Regions from separate parts of the Paenibacillus sp. FSL H7-0756 genome, predicted to be linked through region 1. Evidence: riboswitches for the same ligand, from Rfam matches in the RefSeq annotation. Region 1 holds a riboswitch; each other region holds the start of a gene.
What was found. Region 1 has a riboswitch for cyclic di-GMP ahead of NST04_RS31570 (fibronectin type III domain-containing protein). Riboswitches for the same ligand answer to the same signal wherever they lie in the genome.
Positions count from the first base shown of each region.

Region 2: another riboswitch for cyclic di-GMP. It lies ahead of NST04_RS01070 (choice-of-anchor A family protein); the one in region 1 lies ahead of NST04_RS31570 (fibronectin type III domain-containing protein).
Region 3: another riboswitch for cyclic di-GMP. It lies ahead of NST04_RS00260 (transglutaminase-like domain-containing protein); the one in region 1 lies ahead of NST04_RS31570 (fibronectin type III domain-containing protein).

Region 1 covers NZ_JBBOVT010000003.1:1,285,378-1,290,810, forward strand. Annotated here, with positions in the region: gene NST04_RS31555 (DUF350 domain-containing protein) at 1-76, shown strand, start outside; gene NST04_RS31560 (hypothetical protein) at 207-752, shown strand; gene NST04_RS31565 (MFS transporter) at 834-2,051, shown strand; cyclic di-GMP riboswitch class I at 2,137-2,238, shown strand; gene NST04_RS31570 (fibronectin type III domain-containing protein) at 2,252-5,433, shown strand, end outside.
Region 2 covers NZ_JBBOVT010000001.1:244,786-250,218, reverse strand. Annotated here, with positions in the region: gene NST04_RS01090 (hypothetical protein) at 1-263, shown strand, start outside; gene NST04_RS01085 (YukJ family protein) at 242-991, opposite strand; gene NST04_RS01080 (ASCH domain-containing protein) at 1,091-1,513, shown strand; gene NST04_RS01075 (hypothetical protein) at 1,876-2,253, opposite strand; cyclic di-GMP riboswitch class I at 3,002-3,095, shown strand; gene NST04_RS01070 (choice-of-anchor A family protein) at 3,178-5,307, shown strand; gene NST04_RS01065 (LPXTG cell wall anchor domain-containing protein) at 5,283-5,433, shown strand, end outside.
Region 3 covers NZ_JBBOVT010000001.1:56,177-61,609, reverse strand. Annotated here, with positions in the region: gene NST04_RS00280 (glycosyltransferase family 39 protein) at 1-478, shown strand, start outside; gene NST04_RS00275 (glycosyltransferase family 2 protein) at 574-1,551, shown strand; gene NST04_RS00270 (GtrA family protein) at 1,541-1,945, shown strand; gene NST04_RS00265 (class D sortase) at 2,013-2,666, shown strand; cyclic di-GMP riboswitch class I at 2,793-2,874, shown strand; cyclic di-GMP riboswitch class I at 2,948-3,028, shown strand; gene NST04_RS00260 (transglutaminase-like domain-containing protein) at 3,042-3,851, shown strand; rRNA gene NST04_RS00255 (16S ribosomal RNA) at 4,217-5,433, shown strand, end outside.

The sequences.
Region 1 (5,433 bases):
TAACCGGGCGGTAGGATTGACAGCCATGCTGCTCTCCATATCCTTGTCCTATGTTATCGGCGCGGCCATATTCTGAATTAGGGGGCAGGGAGATGAAGCTGCTGATTCGGATTCTGTTTTTTTCAGCCCTGGCTTTTGTAGCGGCCGGCATTATATATTTAACGGTGAATTGAACCGAATGTGAGTAAGCGAAGGAGATTATACAGATGGAGACAACAGTTTGCCCATGGTGCCATACCGAGATTGTATGGGATGAGGAGTTTGGACCCGAGGATACCTGTCCTCATTGCAACAACGAGCTTAGCGGTTACCGCACAGTGACAATAGGTGCAGAGGATCTGGAGGATGAAGAGCCGGATACGGCGGAAGCTTCCGGAGAAGAAGAGATCAGCGACGATAATCTGTGGGATGACGACGACAAGGATAGCGTGGTGCCTGTATGGGGGACGCTGACCCAGTTCGGTGACGATTATGACCTGAAGCGTTATGAGGACAAGGTCTCGGCAATTCTGGCTGCCCAGCTGGAAGCGCCGGAATGTCCGCAATGCCATGAGCTGATGCTTCACTCCGGTACGCAGCAGGTGAACGGGTTCACCCCGGCAACGCCGGAAGCGCTGGGCGGCGCAGCCGTGCTGAAGCCTCCCTTCGCGCTGAATCTGTACGTATGCCCTTCCTGCTTCCATGTCCAGCACAGTCTGGCGCAGGAAGACCGTATCCAGCTTGTCCGCAATCTCAGCACCGCAGCCGAATAAATATCGGATTCATGCTTTCCCTGCCGTCTGGACATGTTAGTTATAGATGAAGTGTCTTAGGACGAGCAGGGAGGGTTAAGCATGAGAGGTTCAGAACGGGGACAGGCGGCGCTGCTGCTGGCTGTAGGCGGGCTATACCTTCTGGCTACAGTGCTTGCAGGGACGTTCCTCAACGTATATCTGTGGAAAAGCCGGCAGAACTTCGCCATGATCGGCTGGTTCACCGTGGCCCAGCAGCTTGCCGTGGGTCTCAGCTTTTGGCTGGGCGGCAAGTGGGTGAAAGAACATAACAAAATGAATGCCCTGCGGCTGGGAATTGCCGTATCGGGCTTTTTTTATTTGCTGGTGCTGTGGCTTCGCGAAGAAGCAGTGCATTATATTTGGCCGCTGGGTGGGGTCCTCGGGCTATCCATCGGGCTGTATTGGCTGGCATTTAACATTGTTTTCTTCGAGATTACGGACGCTGCGAACCGCGATTTCTATAACGGGTGGATGGGTCTGCTGGGTTCCCTGACGGGAATAGCCGGCCCCTGGGTGTCCGGCTGGATGATCTCCCGCTGGCAAGGCGGACAAGGCTACCGTATGGTATTCATATTGTCTTTATGTATCTATGGGGTGGCTGCTGTGCTAAGTTTCTGGCTGCGCAAACGGCCGCGCGGCGAAGCCTATCTCTGGCTGGAGCCCTGGCGCGAGCTTACCCGCAGGCGCAGTCCTTGGCGGCCAGTTGCGGCGGCGCTAGTGTTCCAGGGTATCCGGGAAGGCGTATTCTCCTTCCTGATCGGTCTGCTCGTCTACATTGCTGCACAGGAGGAGAGCAAGCTGGGACAGTTCGCCCTGCTGACCTCCGCCGTCTCCCTGATCAGCTATTATGCGGCCGGCAGATGGTTCAAGCCCCGTGCCCGGCTCGGCGGTATGCTGGCAGGCAGTCTGCTGCTCATCGCCTTCCTTCTTCCGCTGCTGTGGAAGGTGAATTTTACCACCCTCCTGATCATGGGAATCGGGACCTCACTCTGCCTGCCGCTCTACATGCTGCCGATGCTGTCCACCAGCTTCGACCTTATGGGAGTGTCCGAGGAGAGCGCCGGCAAACGCGTGGAATTGGTAGTGCTAAGAGAGCTTAGCCTGATGAGCGGCCGCCTCCTTGGTCTGCTGATCTTCATCGCCGTGCTGTCACTGGACCAATCTCCGCAGACCATTACGCTGCTTATGCTGCTGCTAGGTGCGGCGCCGCTGGGGAGCTGGGTGGTGGTGCGGAAGATGCTGGGTTTAAATGTTCACAGAAATAACAATATTATATGATTCAAATATAGGGTATTATTGCCAAGGTAAGTACAGATTGTATTTGAAGTGAATTCAAAATGATTTCGCATGAATTTAACCATTAGAACTAAAAAGGCAAACCTGTACGAAAGTCAGGGACGCAAAGCCACGGGCCTTACCACAGGGCGGGAGATACCCATCTGTGAATGGTAGCCGGGCCGCTCTTTCCGGTGGTTTTTTTGCGCCCTTTTTTAATTGAAGTGTTAAATGAGCGGAGGTCTTTTATGACAAATAGGAAAAGCTTTATATGTAAGGTACTGTGTTTTATCATTTTGGCTCAAATTCTTGCACCTTTTGTAGAATTCTCAGGGATGAAAATTTCCGCACAGGACAGTATTCTCAGGATCCGGTTTCAGCCCGAAGAAGCCCCTGTACAGGACGGAGAGCTTGCAGATTCTGGAGCCGTTTTTAGCGTCAAAAACCAATACTCCTACGGCTGGAACATGGATCATACCGATGCAACAGTCTCAAGAGATACATACGATGACTCCGGCATAAGTAGCCTTACACGAATCCATCCGGATGGAAAATGGGAAATTGCACTAGACAATGGTACTTATGAAGTCTCGGTAACCGTAGGTGACTCTGTATATAGCAGCAACAACTCCCTTTCTGTTGAGAATATCAAAGTGATGGACGGACTCACTCTTGAAGCAGGGCAGCATAGAACAGTCAAGAAGAAGGTTGCTGTCGAAGATGGAAGACTCACGTTAAGTCAAATCAATGCTGCTGGAATGGAGACGGCTCTCAATAGCATAGAACTTTCATTGGTTAATACATACACTCCCGCCTTGATACCGCCTCAAATAAGTATGCCCTTTGAACCCAATAAGGTTGTTGGTGACAAAGTTCTTCTATCGGGAAGCATGACCAACATACACAACGCTCCGCCTTTTATTAGGGTGAACGGCCTGCAGGTAGAAATCTCCCGCCATATCCGCGAACAAATAAAATCTATTGAACAACAAATACAGCAGGTTAGCCAACATGCAGTGGCAATAGGAAATTCGGATATTGAAGCTATTCAAAGCTCTATCCGCTCCAGCGGCAAGAAGCCTGCAATTATTGCAGTCGGACAATTGAATTTAGAATCAAGCGTGACGTTCGGAAGCGCAGAACAGCCTGTCATTGTAATCGTCGACGGCATGAATACGAACCGGAAGCTGAATGTAACGGTGTACGGGTCGCTAATCCTCCGTGGAGGATTAAATGCCAATACGGAGTTGGATGTTAATGTTATCAACCCTGTACCAGATGAGAATCTAGGTAATCTATGGGTACAGGGGACGGTGCATTTAAATAATAATTCCAATGTACATGTAGATAATGAATTGTTTGCAGGTTCTTTGGTCTATAACAATGGTTCGCTCGATCTATCCGCGGAACGGATAGTAGTACAAGGCAATATGAATATCAATACTATGGTAACTATGAATGTAGACGAAGAAATGTCTATTGGAGAAGTGGTTTCCAATAATTCAAGGGCAGAACTAAATGTAGCGCAGGGAGATCTGTTTGTCCGGGACAACGTCAGTGTGAATAATCATCTTAATATCACCACAGGCGGATTATTTGCAGTAGGCGGAAATGTCATCTCGAACCAAAGACCTATAATACATACGGGGAATGAGCAAGCTGGACGTACATTGTTGAAGTATGTTCTGTCGGGCCTTAAGGCCGAGTATTACAGCGGCAATGATTTTACGGGCAAGAAGGCCGTGAAGGTGGATGAATCTATTTCTTTGGCTGGCCCACCTGTTCTGGGTGTGCCGGGGATAGCAGACCAGCATTTCTCAGTAAGATGGACAGGGCAAATTCAACCTAACTATACAGATCAATATACCTTCTCCGCCAGAACGTCAGGTGGAGTCAGACTCTGGGTGAATGATCAGCTCCTGGTGGATGCCTGGACAACGAAGCAGCATGTGGAGCAAGGCACCATCCAGCTTGAAGCGGGGAAAAAATATGACCTGAAGATGGAATACGCTAATGATATGGGGAATCCTCAGGCCAGCTTATCGTGGGAGAGCGAGCAACAGACCCGTGAAGTGATTCCCTCTGTATCTTTAAGACCTTTTTCTATACCAGCAATAAATGCTAGTGCAACAGACTCAGCCATTACATTGAACTGGCCTGCTTTGTTTAATGCAGATGGATATGAAGTGGAATTCGATAAGGAGGTTACTGTCCTCGGCAGTGAACCTGATTTTTCCAAGGGGGAGCTTAGTCCGGGAACTGAACATCTCTATCGTATCCGGGCAATCAGTGGCGACATCAAAGGGGAGTGGTCAATCACTTCATCTTATTGGACCTTGCCAGCTGCACCACTGAATATTCAAATGAATGCAACAAGCCATACCATTACTCTCGAATGGGAGCCGGTCATCGGTGCCTCCAGTTATGAAATCGAGGTTAATAACAGTACGAAGAATATAGGAGCCGTGCTAACTTACCAGGAGACTGATCTGAATCCGAACATGCCCAAAGTATTCCGAATCCGGGCGGTGAACAGCAGCGGAGCAGGGGCATGGAGTGAAGTGGTTACGAAGACTACTCTGGTTGGAGTACCTTCTAAGCTGCAGGGAACGGCAGACGAGCAGTCAATTCATTTGCACTGGGATGCTGTATCAGGAGCCGCCTCCTATGATTTGGAGGTAGACGGAACCGTAAATAATAACATCCTGGATAATTCATATATACATGGAAGTCTCCAATCTAACAGTAAGCACAGTTATCGTGTACGAGCTAAGAACGATGATGGAATCAGTGAATGGAGCAATACCATCACCGTGCATACTTTGCCTGGAGTTCCGCAGAATCTTACAGCACAAGTGGAAGGAAGCTCTGTGCATGTGGCATGGGACCCAGTTACCGGAGCAACGGGGTATGACATCGAGGTAGATGGAGACGTTCTGGATAATGAATTGAAGCTAGAATTCACACATTCACAGCTAGCATTGAATTCAGAGCATACCTACAGAGTGCGGGCGAAGAATGATGAGAGAGTCGGAAGCTGGACCCAAACGATGGTTTACTCCACTCATGCCGGCGTTCCTGCTAATATTCAGACTTCAGCGAAGAGCAACGAAATTACAATAACTTGGGACATAGTTGCAGGTGCGCTAAGTTACGATATTGAACTGGATGGGGCAACCATTCTTAATGTTACGGATAACCTCTACATCCATAAGAAGCTGGCACCCTTCTCCACCCACAAATATAGGGTAAGAGCTTTAAATGCGGCGGGAGCTGCCGAGTGGAGCGGATACGTATCTGCAACCACTACCTTCGGCAAACCCTCTAATCTGAAGGCCTTAGCCAAGAATACAAGTATTGAATTTACGTGGGATAAGGTAGAGAG
Region 2 (5,433 bases), on a different contig from region 1:
TCGACGGGCGTTCACCTATTGGGGCGGATGGCATGGAAATGGGTCCTTCGGAGGATAAAGCGTTACCGGATCTTATCCCCTGGCTGCAAATCCTGCAAGCAAAGGTGCTTTCATCTCATGAGGTTGAGCTCATCGTTTCTGCTAACCATTCACCAGTTGCTACCTTACAACTTCATTTGAGGCTGGATGAACAGTTGGATGCCAAGGCTATCGTATCAGCGGTTAATGCGATGGTGTTGGCTCATGACAAAGCATTGGTATGATTACATTCACTAACCGGCTTAGTGGCATCTCCCTGGTCGTTAGTACACCAGGATTGGGATTGGAAGGCCAGGAAGATAGCCACCCATCTGTTCGTGTTCTGGAAATGAATAAGCACTCCGCCGTCCTGCCATGTACCATTTTCTCGGGCGTACCCGCCCGCATTGCCTTGATTCATGTGGATATTATGAACGCCCTGTCCAGGAGAGAAGCCGAAGTATTTGTCGGGTTTATCCACAGGCCCCCAAGGTTCGCCGAACGCATACAGGGTGGCCCTCTGCTTGTGTGCTTCCTCGATGTAAGAGGTTATTTTGTCATAGAGATTATTGTGAGGATCGCTGTCCTCCAGTTCATTCCCGCCTGTATTAGGCAGAGCCACCATCTTGTTAGGGATCACGAGGTTTCCCCGGATGTAGTCAAGGGCAAGGCTCCGGTTCTCCCTGGTGATCTTCGTGAAGCCGGACTCAAGCTTGAGCCAGTGGGCTGTTTCTTCCGATTTTAAATCTTCGCCCACATAATAAAGTACCTGATTGGCAGTGTCTTCCGGTAAATGCTCGGCTTTATTGCTTGATTGGATGTTGATGGCTAATCTATACTTTTTGTGGTCATCGTCTTCAACGTCAACCAGCACCTGGATATGATTGTTTTTGTAGCCTAGCTTATATATGGTATTCTCATTGGATAATTTGCATTTTAATACCCCATACCCTTGATCTAATCCGTTACCCATCGCTCATCAGTCCTCCTTCATAGCTATTATTCTTTCCCATAGGAGGCCATAGTAATTCTTAGTAAAAAGTTGATCAAGATAAGGAGGCAAGCTGCACCTATGAAATGCCTAACCATTCGCCAGCCGTGGGCCACCTTAATTGCGCTGGGAGAAAAACAAATCGAAACCCGGAGCTGGCGGACCGCTTACCGGGGGGAGTTAGCCATTCATGCCGGGATGCAGGTGAATAAGGCGATCTGCCGGACGGAGCCGTATCAGTCGTTGCTGGCCCGTCACGGCTACACTGCGGACAATCTGCCAACCGGCAGGATCATTGCGGTCAGCCGCCTTGCGGATTGCTGTGAGGTGACGCCGGAGCTTGCGCAGCAAGGCTGGCCGGGTGGCAATGAATATGTATTCGGCAATTATGCCGAAGGAAGGTATGCCTGGAAGCTGGAGGAAGTTGTTCCGCTGGTACATCCTATACCTGCTAAGGGACGTCTGGGTTTCTGGGAATATCCTGTGCTGGAAGAGGAATTGTGAATTTCTTGCCGGCATTTTGAAGAAAAATTGCTCTGGATTGGTTATCAGCTGGTATAATTGGGATATTCGGCGGGAAATCTTCCTATATATAAGGATAGTTGTGCTCTGAGGCGGTCTACCGCTGGAGAGGGGCAGAAATGCCGGGAAGGAGCGTATGCATAATAGATGGGAAGCCTTCTAATTGCATGGCTTTGTATGCTTTGTTTGTTTCTTGCGTTCCGGGATCAGGTGAGCCGGAGAATCCTGTATCCGGTAGCTGTGGTGGTTATATGCGGCACGTTAGGGTATTGGACGTTGTTAATGTAACCGCATCCGGGTGATCATTTCATGCAGAAGTCTGCCGCTTGCGGCAGGCTTCTTTGTTAGCTCTGCTTCGGGCCCTGCTCCGTCTTCTCCATACCCAGATATCTGCGCATATGCAGAGTGGCCTGGGCGGCAATCACATCATCCAGCAGCAGCATCCGCTCGTGATAACCCCTGCAGACGAATCTGGCTTCAACGCCCGCCTCCAGCCGCTGCTGTTCATAGACCTTCAGACCACGGGCGCGCATCCCGGCACGGGTCTCCCGCAGATCGGCAGAAGCGGCATGGACGGCCCTCTGGATCACCTCCAGATAAGGCGCAGGCGTGCGCAGCTCTGAGGATATAGCAGAAGCATCGCGCTCGAAGGCGGATAGAATAAGCGGCAGCAAAATATAGGATTTGACCAGCAGGTTATCCTGGCTCTCTGCTCTGTGCATCCCTCTCAACTCCTTGAAGAGAACGTATATTCGCATTGTAACTCACCTTTCAAAAATTAATCAATGGGTTTTATAAATTAACTTAAATAATGTGATATTTTTCACAAAAAAATAGAACGAATTATTATATATTAAAATTGAAATAATAAAGATTGAAAAATAAATCAGCTCAAAGGAGAATGGCAATGAGTCATGAAGGAAGTCTCCGCCGTGGTTTGGTATTCGGGATCATTCTAAGTGTTCCGCTATGGGTATCGATGATTGGCTGGATTCAGCTATTCGGGTCTGCCTAGGCGACATTTTATTCAAAATATATGAATTCTATTAGCAGGTGTCGTCCCTATGGGCGGCACTTTTTTTAGAGCTGACATGCCCGCAAATAGGTAAAATTGCATTGAATAGGAGCGGACAGTAAGCCGAGACGGGGTGAGACTAATAAAATAGGACAAATGCATCAAATTTTAATAATATAAATTCATATAATTATAGAGAAGAGAGATAAACGGCTGCAGCCAATTCTCTGATTTCTCGACTTTTTTCGTCGGCGGCTAAAAAGAGACTCGCCCATAAACCCTTATGGTACAAGGGTTAAATGAGGAGTCATCGCGAAAATAATTTCAAGAAATATACTGGGAATGGATTGACAATAGGGTGGGCGAGCGGATAAACTGAAATTAGTACAAAAGTAACAAATGTCATAGACTCAACAACGAATTTACATAAGCAAATCACAATTTCATACCGAAATCATGTACAAACGCAAACCGTATCGAAAGAACGGGACGCAAAGTCAGGAATCTACTGTCTCTATAAGTTGAGGCTAAGGTCGTCCGGCCGCCGTGAAGCTAACCCTTCGTGGCGGTCTTTTTTGTTGTTATAGTCGCGTGACAGATTCATAGAATAGTAACTAGGAGGTGTGGACTATTGAAAAAAAGAGTACGTAAAACAGCCGCCATCATAATGGCGGGCCTATTGACCTTATCCAGTACCTTTACGTGGGGGACAGATGTTAGAGCAGCTTCAGGGGTACCGTATACTCCAACACCGGTTTTAGGAATCGCAGGGAATTTTAATGCTTTTATTCTCGGGGATTTTACGCAAGGCAATGATCAGATTGAAGGCCGCCTGGCAGCGGCAGGGAACATTACCCTCACCGGAGGTTACGGGGTAGCCAGAGCATACAGGGATGCTGCGCCGACGGATGTACTTGTGGCCGGCAAGAATTTTGTACATTCAGGCAGTGGAGAGATCTATGGAAATGTGGTATTTGGGGATAGCTTTACCGCCAATGAGCCTGGTGTCAACATCAAAGGCGGGAAGAAAAATGCCAGCCCGATTGATTTTGCCGCCGAGCAGCAGATGCTGATCTCCCGATCTACAGAGTATGGGGCCTTGGCCGATACGAAATCGGTAGCCAATAACTATGGGACACTAACCATAAATGCGCCGGATGCCTTCAATGTTGTTCATCTGGATGCCCCGACTCTGGCAAAAACAAATAATATCCAGTTTAACATTGCCCCGAACGCTACGTTGATTATTAATATTAGCGGGTCTACAGTCAATGTGCCTAGTTTTGCAATGAATAACGGCAGAGCCAGTCAAGTGTTGTTCAACTTTTACGAGGCTTCTGAGGTGAATATCGCTTATACCTCTTTCTATGGTAGTATTCTCGCCCCCCAAGCGGATGTTCATTATGCCGGAGCAGAGCTGTACGGGACCCTGATTGCAAAATTTTTTAGCGGCGGGGTTGAGATGCACCTTGGAATGTACGAGGGAGAGGGGCCGCCGCCGAGTCCGACGCCGACCGCAACGCCGACACCTAGTCCATCACCGACACCAACGGCTACACCAACGCCGACAGTGAAACCTACACCGACAGTAACGCCAACACCGACAGTAACGCCTACACCGACAGTGAAACCAACACCGACGGTAACACCGACTCCAACAGTAACACCGACACCGACAGTGAAACCAACACCGACCATAAAACCATCACCTACACCTGTGTGCACTCCAACTCCAAAGCCAACGCCAACAGTGAAGCCGACGCCAACGCCAACTGTGAAGCCGACGCCAACACCAACCGTAAAGCCGACGCCAACACCAACAGTGAAGCCGACGCCAACACCGACAGTGAAGCCGACACCAACACCAACAGTGAAGCCGACACCAACGCCAACTGTGAAACCAACACCAACGCCAACAGTGAAGCCGACGCCAACACCAACTGTGAAACCAACACCAACGCCAACCGTGAAGCCGACGCCAACAGTGAAGCCGACGCCAACGCCAACAGTGAAGCCGACGCCAACACCAACCGTGAAGCCGACGCCAACACCAACAGTGAAACCGACGCCAACACCAACAGTGAAGCCGACGCCAACACCAACGGTAAAGCCGACGCCAACACCGACAGCGGTGCCAACACCAACAGTGAAGCCAACACCAACGCCGACCGTGAAGCCAACACCAACGCCGACAGCGGTGCCAACACCAACACCAACAGCAGTACCGACACCAACGCCAACGGCAGTGCCAACACCAACGCCGACAGCGGTGCCTACGCCAACACCAACGGTAGAACCTACACCAACGCCGACAGCAGTACCGACACCAACACCAACAGCAGTACCGACACCAACGCCAACGGCAGTGCCAACACCAACGCCAACGCCGACAGCGGTGCCTACGCCAACACCAACGGTAGAACCTACACCAACGCCGACAGCAGTACCGACACCAACACCGACAGCAGTACCGACACCGACGCCAACGGCAGTACCGACACCAACGCCAACGGCGAGCCGACACCAACGCCGACAGCGGTACCAACACCGACGCCAACGTCAGAGCCGACACCAACGCCGACAGCGGTACCAACACCGACGCCAACGTCAGAGCCGACACCAACGCCAACGGCAGTGCCAACACCGACACCGACGCCAACGGCAGTACCGACACCAACGCCAACGGCAGAGCCGACACCAACGCCGACGGCCGAGCCGACACCAACGCCGACAGCGGTGCCGACACCAACGCCTACGGTAGAACCAACACCGACGCCAACGGCCGAACCAACACCGACGCCAACGTCAGAGCCGACACCAACGCCAACGGTAGAGCCGACACCAACACCAACGGTAGAACCAACACCGACGCCGACAGTAGAGCCAA
Region 3 (5,433 bases), on a different contig from region 1:
GTTCGCCTCCTCCTGGTGGGAGTGGCCGTTCATGAAGCGTCCCGTGTGGTTCTTCAGCGGCGGCGAAGGCTTACCCGCAGGCAAAACGAGCAGCATAGTTACCATGGGCAATCCGCTGATCTGGTGGACAGGAATCTTCGCAATGCTGGCCGCCGTATGGTTCACTGTGAAGCGCCGGGACAAGAACCTGTATATGATCTGGATCGCCTTCTTCTCACAATATGTTCCCTGGATGCTTGTGCCGCGTGAGACGTTCCTGTACCATTACTTTGCGATGGTGCCGTTTATGATTCTATCCATTGTGTACATCCTGAAGCTGCTTGACAGCAGGTTCCAGGGTGCCAGATATTTGCGGTACGCCTATGTTGCGGCTGCCGCCATCCTGTTTGTAATGTTCTATCCGGTCTTATCCGGCATGCAGGTGAACAGCAGTTATATCATTCAAGTACTTCGCTGGTTCCCTTCCTGGGTATTCTAGGAGGGGAGCTGTAAGAGCCCATAGTTGTTGAAAGCTGATGTTGAAGAGGCGCATCAAAGAAGCTGTGGCTTACAATAAATTTAGGAGGAACCCTTGTGAAGGCCAGATATAGTGTAATTGTGCCCATGTATAATGAGGAGGAAGTCATTCAGGTAACCTACGAGCGGCTCAAAAAAGTAATGGATGAGTGCGGGGATACCTATGAGCTTGTGTTCGTCAATGACGGCAGCCGGGACCGTACGGCTGAGATTATGCGCGGAATCAGTAATAGGGATGAGCATGTCAAGCTGATTGACTTCTCCCGTAACTTCGGCCACCAGGTGGCGATTACGGCGGGCATGGATTATGCTGAAGGTCAGGCTGTCGTGGTGATTGACGCAGATCTCCAGGACCCGCCGGAGGTCATTCTGCAGATGATCGCCAAGTGGAAGGAAGGCTATGAGGTAGTCTATGCCAAGCGGCTGAAGCGCCACGGAGAGACTTTTTTCAAGAAGGTTACGGCCAAAATCTTTTACCGTCTGCTCAGCAGCATGACCAGTGTGGAGATTCCCACAGATACCGGGGATTTCCGGCTGATCGACCGCAAGGTCTGCGATGTGCTGCGCGGTCTGAAGGAGAAGAACCGTTATGTACGGGGGCTGGTGAGCTGGGTCGGCTTCCGGCAGACCATGGTGGAATATGTGCGGGAGGAACGCTACGCCGGGGAGACGAAATATCCGCTCAAAAAAATGATCCGCTTTGCGCTCGACGGAATCACCTCCTTCTCGCATAAGCCGCTCAAAATCGCCTCCTATATCGGCTTCTTCCTGTCCTTCTCCAGCTTCATCTACCTGTTCCTGGTCTTATTCCAGAAGGTCTTCACCTCCTGGACCGTGCCGGGCTGGGCGTCCATTGTCGGGGTGAACCTGTTGTTTAACGGCATTGTGCTGATGCTGCTGGGCGTCATTGGGGAATACATCGGACGGATCTATGACGAATCAAAGGATAGACCGCTCTATATCGTGCGCGAGACCAGAGGCTACCCGGATACAGAGTCTGAAGACACCCGGAAGGAAAGCGATTATGCAAGATAAGGCTTGGCGCGCAGGCATGATCCAGTTTCTGAAATTTAATGCGGTGGGCCTGCTTAACACATTCATAGATTTTGCGGTATTTACCCTGCTGCATTCCCTGGGGATGCTTAACACCCCTGCACAGATTATTTCCTATAGCGCCGGGACGGCCAACAGCTTTTTCTGGAATAAGAAGGTGACCTTTAAGGGAAGGGACAGAGGCGGGAATGGCGGCTTTGACCGGATGCAGCTGGTGAGATTTATTGTGCTGAATCTGCTGGTGCTGGGCATTTCGGTGCTGTTGATTCATCTTCTGACTGACCGGCTGGGGATACAGGTGCTCCTGGCCAAGGTGCTGGTTACCTTCATAACAGTGATCATTAATTTCTTTGGAAGCCGGAAATGGGTATTCTAAAGAGACAGTATATCTTCCCCGTATTCTGCGGCGGGAGTACTTATTCTATATTGCGGAGGCGATTGTCATGCGGAAGTTATCCTATTTGATTATACTTGCCGGGGTCCTGATTATGCTCTACCCCAAAGGAAGCGAATGGTACGAGGACCGTCAGCAGCAGAAGCTGCTGGAAGAGGCCGAACAGGCCTATAGTGAAATCGTTCCTTCGGCTACCGCTCCTGCCAGCCAGGATCTGAGCAAGCCTTATGCGGAAGTCACCCAGCTGCTGGCGGAAGAGTCTGGTGCAGAAGAGCCGGTGCCCACTACAGCGCCCGAGATTGAAGTTGGAGGCAAGATCACTGCCATTATTGAAATTGACAAAATCGATCTGAAGCTGCCTGTACTGGAGGGCGCCACCAAGACTAATATGAAGCATGCTGCGGCGCATATGAAGGAGACAGCTCCGATTGGCGCGGTAGGCAATGCAGCGATTGCGGCACACCGGTCAAGAACGGCAGGGCGGCTGTTCAACAGACTGGATGAGGTCGGTAAAGGGGATACCATTACTGTTATTACAAGCGGCCAGGAATACAAATATGTTGTATATGATGTATCTATTGTAGAGCCTACTGATATTTCGGTACTGAAGGGAAAGGATGATGATAAGATTCTGACCCTTATTACCTGTGATCCGCTTGTCAACCCGACCCACAGACTTATCATTCATGCGAAGCTGACCTGAATCCATCAAGACAAGGCGATAAAGGTCGAAAAAACATAAAATTTTAGTATATTTGTGGTGGAATCTAGCAATTTGGGTCTTGATAATAGATAGAGGTATGGTAAGATAGAACTATCAGAAGCTAATACACGATAACGGCAAACCTATCGAAAGATAGGGACGCAAAGCTACAGGGCCTTCCCGTCATGGATGGCAGCCAGCTACCGAATGAAGAGGCTTTTTTTGTTTGTTTTAATTCAGAATCTGTCATTATGTGGTAGTAGATTGGACAGATAAAGCTTATACGATAACGGCAAACCTATCGAAAGGTAGGGACGCAAAGCTAAAGGGCCTTCCCGTAAGAATGGCAGCCAGCTACCGAAAGGGGTTTTATCCATGAAGAAGTTTTATTTAATGTTGATTACACTTTTTGTGATCGTCACTTCTGTACAGACAGGCACTGCTCAAGCCGCTAATGCAGATTCAAGCTGGTTAAATGTTGGACAACTTGATCAAGGGATTATCGGGGTATCGTACGATGTTCCTAAGGATAAGAAGATGAAGCTCATGATTACCAAGGGCAACAACAGCTATACTTACAACTTATACACTTCCAAACCGAACGAGACGTTCCCGCTGCAACAAGGTAATGGCTCTTATAAGGTCTCTGTTCTTGAGAATACTACCGGCAACAAGTACAAAGTACTGTCTTCCGAGACTGTATCTCTCTCCATGAGCAATGTGAATGCCGTATATTTGAGCTCCGTACAGAATGTAAAGTGGAGTTCTTCCGATAAATCCGTTCAAAAGGCAGCTCAGCTTACAAAGGGTCTGACTACAGATGCAGACAAAGTTAAGGCTATCTACAATTACATCGTAACTAACGTGAAATATGATTACTCTTTGGCTAACAGCGTAAGCACAGATTATATTCCGAACAACGATAACACGCTTGCTACCAACAAAGGAATCTGCTACGATTACGCATCCTTGTTCGCTACAATGCTCCGCAGTGAAGGTATTCCAACCAAATTGGTTATGGGAAATACAAGCTATGTAACTTCATACCATGCCTGGAATGAAGTGTTCCTGAACGGCAAATGGGTAACGATTGATACTACAGTCGATGCAGGTCTGGGTAAAAACACAGCATCAACTGAACTGGTCAAATCAGCAAGCAAATATACTGCAGCGAAATTCTACTAAGAATAGCTGTGAACTATAGCATTACCTGAGAATAACCCGCTTAATTATTAAGCGGGTTATTTTTATTTATATAAAGGTTGCTTTTTAATAGAAGGATAGGTTATTATAAATAAGCGTTGTTGAGCGGCAAAGGAAATGAGAGATTACTTAAATAAGTGATTTCAAAAATAAAGCTTGCATTGCTCGGATGAACGTGATATATTATAAGAGTTGCTGGTGACGCGGTGAGCGGCGCTGACAACGAGCTTGATCTTTGAAAACTGAACAACGAGTGAGTATAGGAAATCACTTCGGTGAGATCCAAATTAGAGAATGTAAATTCTCGTCAGATGTTTCAAAATGAGCAATCGCTCTTTCTAAATACCAATTTGGAGAGTTTGATCCTGGCTCAGGACGAACGCTGGCGGCGTGCCTAATACATGCAAGTCGAGCGGAGTTTGAGAGGAAGCTTGCTTCCTTTCAGACTTAGCGGCGGACGGGTGAGTAACACGTAGGCAACCTGCCCTCAAGCCTGGGATAACTACCGGAAACGGTAGCTAATACCGGATAATTTCTTTCTTCTCCTGAGGAGAGAATGAAAGGCGGAGCAATCTGCTGCTTGGGGATGGGCCTGCGGCGCATTAGCTAGTTGGTGGGGTAACGGCCCACCAAGGCGACGATGCGTAGCCGACCTGAGAGGGTGAACGGCCACACTGGGACTGAGACACGGCCCAGACTCCTACGGGAGGCAGCAGTAGGGAATCTTCCGCAATGGGCGCAAGCCTGACGGAGCAACGCCGCGTGAGTGATGAAGGTTTTCGGATCGTAAAGCTCTGTTGCCAGGGAAGAACGTCCGGTAGAGTAACTGCTACCGGAGTGACGGTACCTGAGAAGAAAGCCCCGGCTAACTACGTGCCAGCAGCCGCGGTAATACGTAGGGGGCAAGCGTTGTCCGGAATTATTGGGCGTAAAGCGCGCGCAGGCGGTTATTTAAGTCTGGTGTTTAAACCTTGGGCTCAACCTGAGGTCGCACTGGAAACTGGGTGACTTGAGTACAGAAGAGGAAAGTGGAATTCCACGTGTAGCGGTGAAATGCGTAGATATGTGGAGGAACACCAGTGGCGAAGGCGACTTTCTGGGCTGTAACTGACGCTGAGGCGCGAAAGCGTGGGGAGCAAACAGGATTAGATACCCTGGTAGTCCACGCCGTAAACGATGAGTGCTAGGTGTTAGGGGTTTCGATACCCTTGGTGCCGAAGTTAACACAGTAAGCACTCCGCCTGGGGAGTACGGTCGCAAGACTGAAACTCAAAGGAATTGACGGGGACCCGCACAAGCAGTGGAGTATGTGGTTTAATTCGAAGCAACGCGAAGAACCTTACCAGGTCTTGACATCCAACTAACGAAGCAGAGATGCATCAGGTGCCCTTCGGGGAAAGTTGAGACAGGTGGTGCATGGTTGTCGTCAGCTCGTGTCGTGAGATGTTGGGTTAAGTCCCGCAACGAGCGCAACCCTTGACTTTAGTTGCCAGCAGGTTGGGCTGGGCACTCTAGAGTGACTGCCGGTGACAAACCGGAGGAAGGTGGGGATGACGTCAAATCA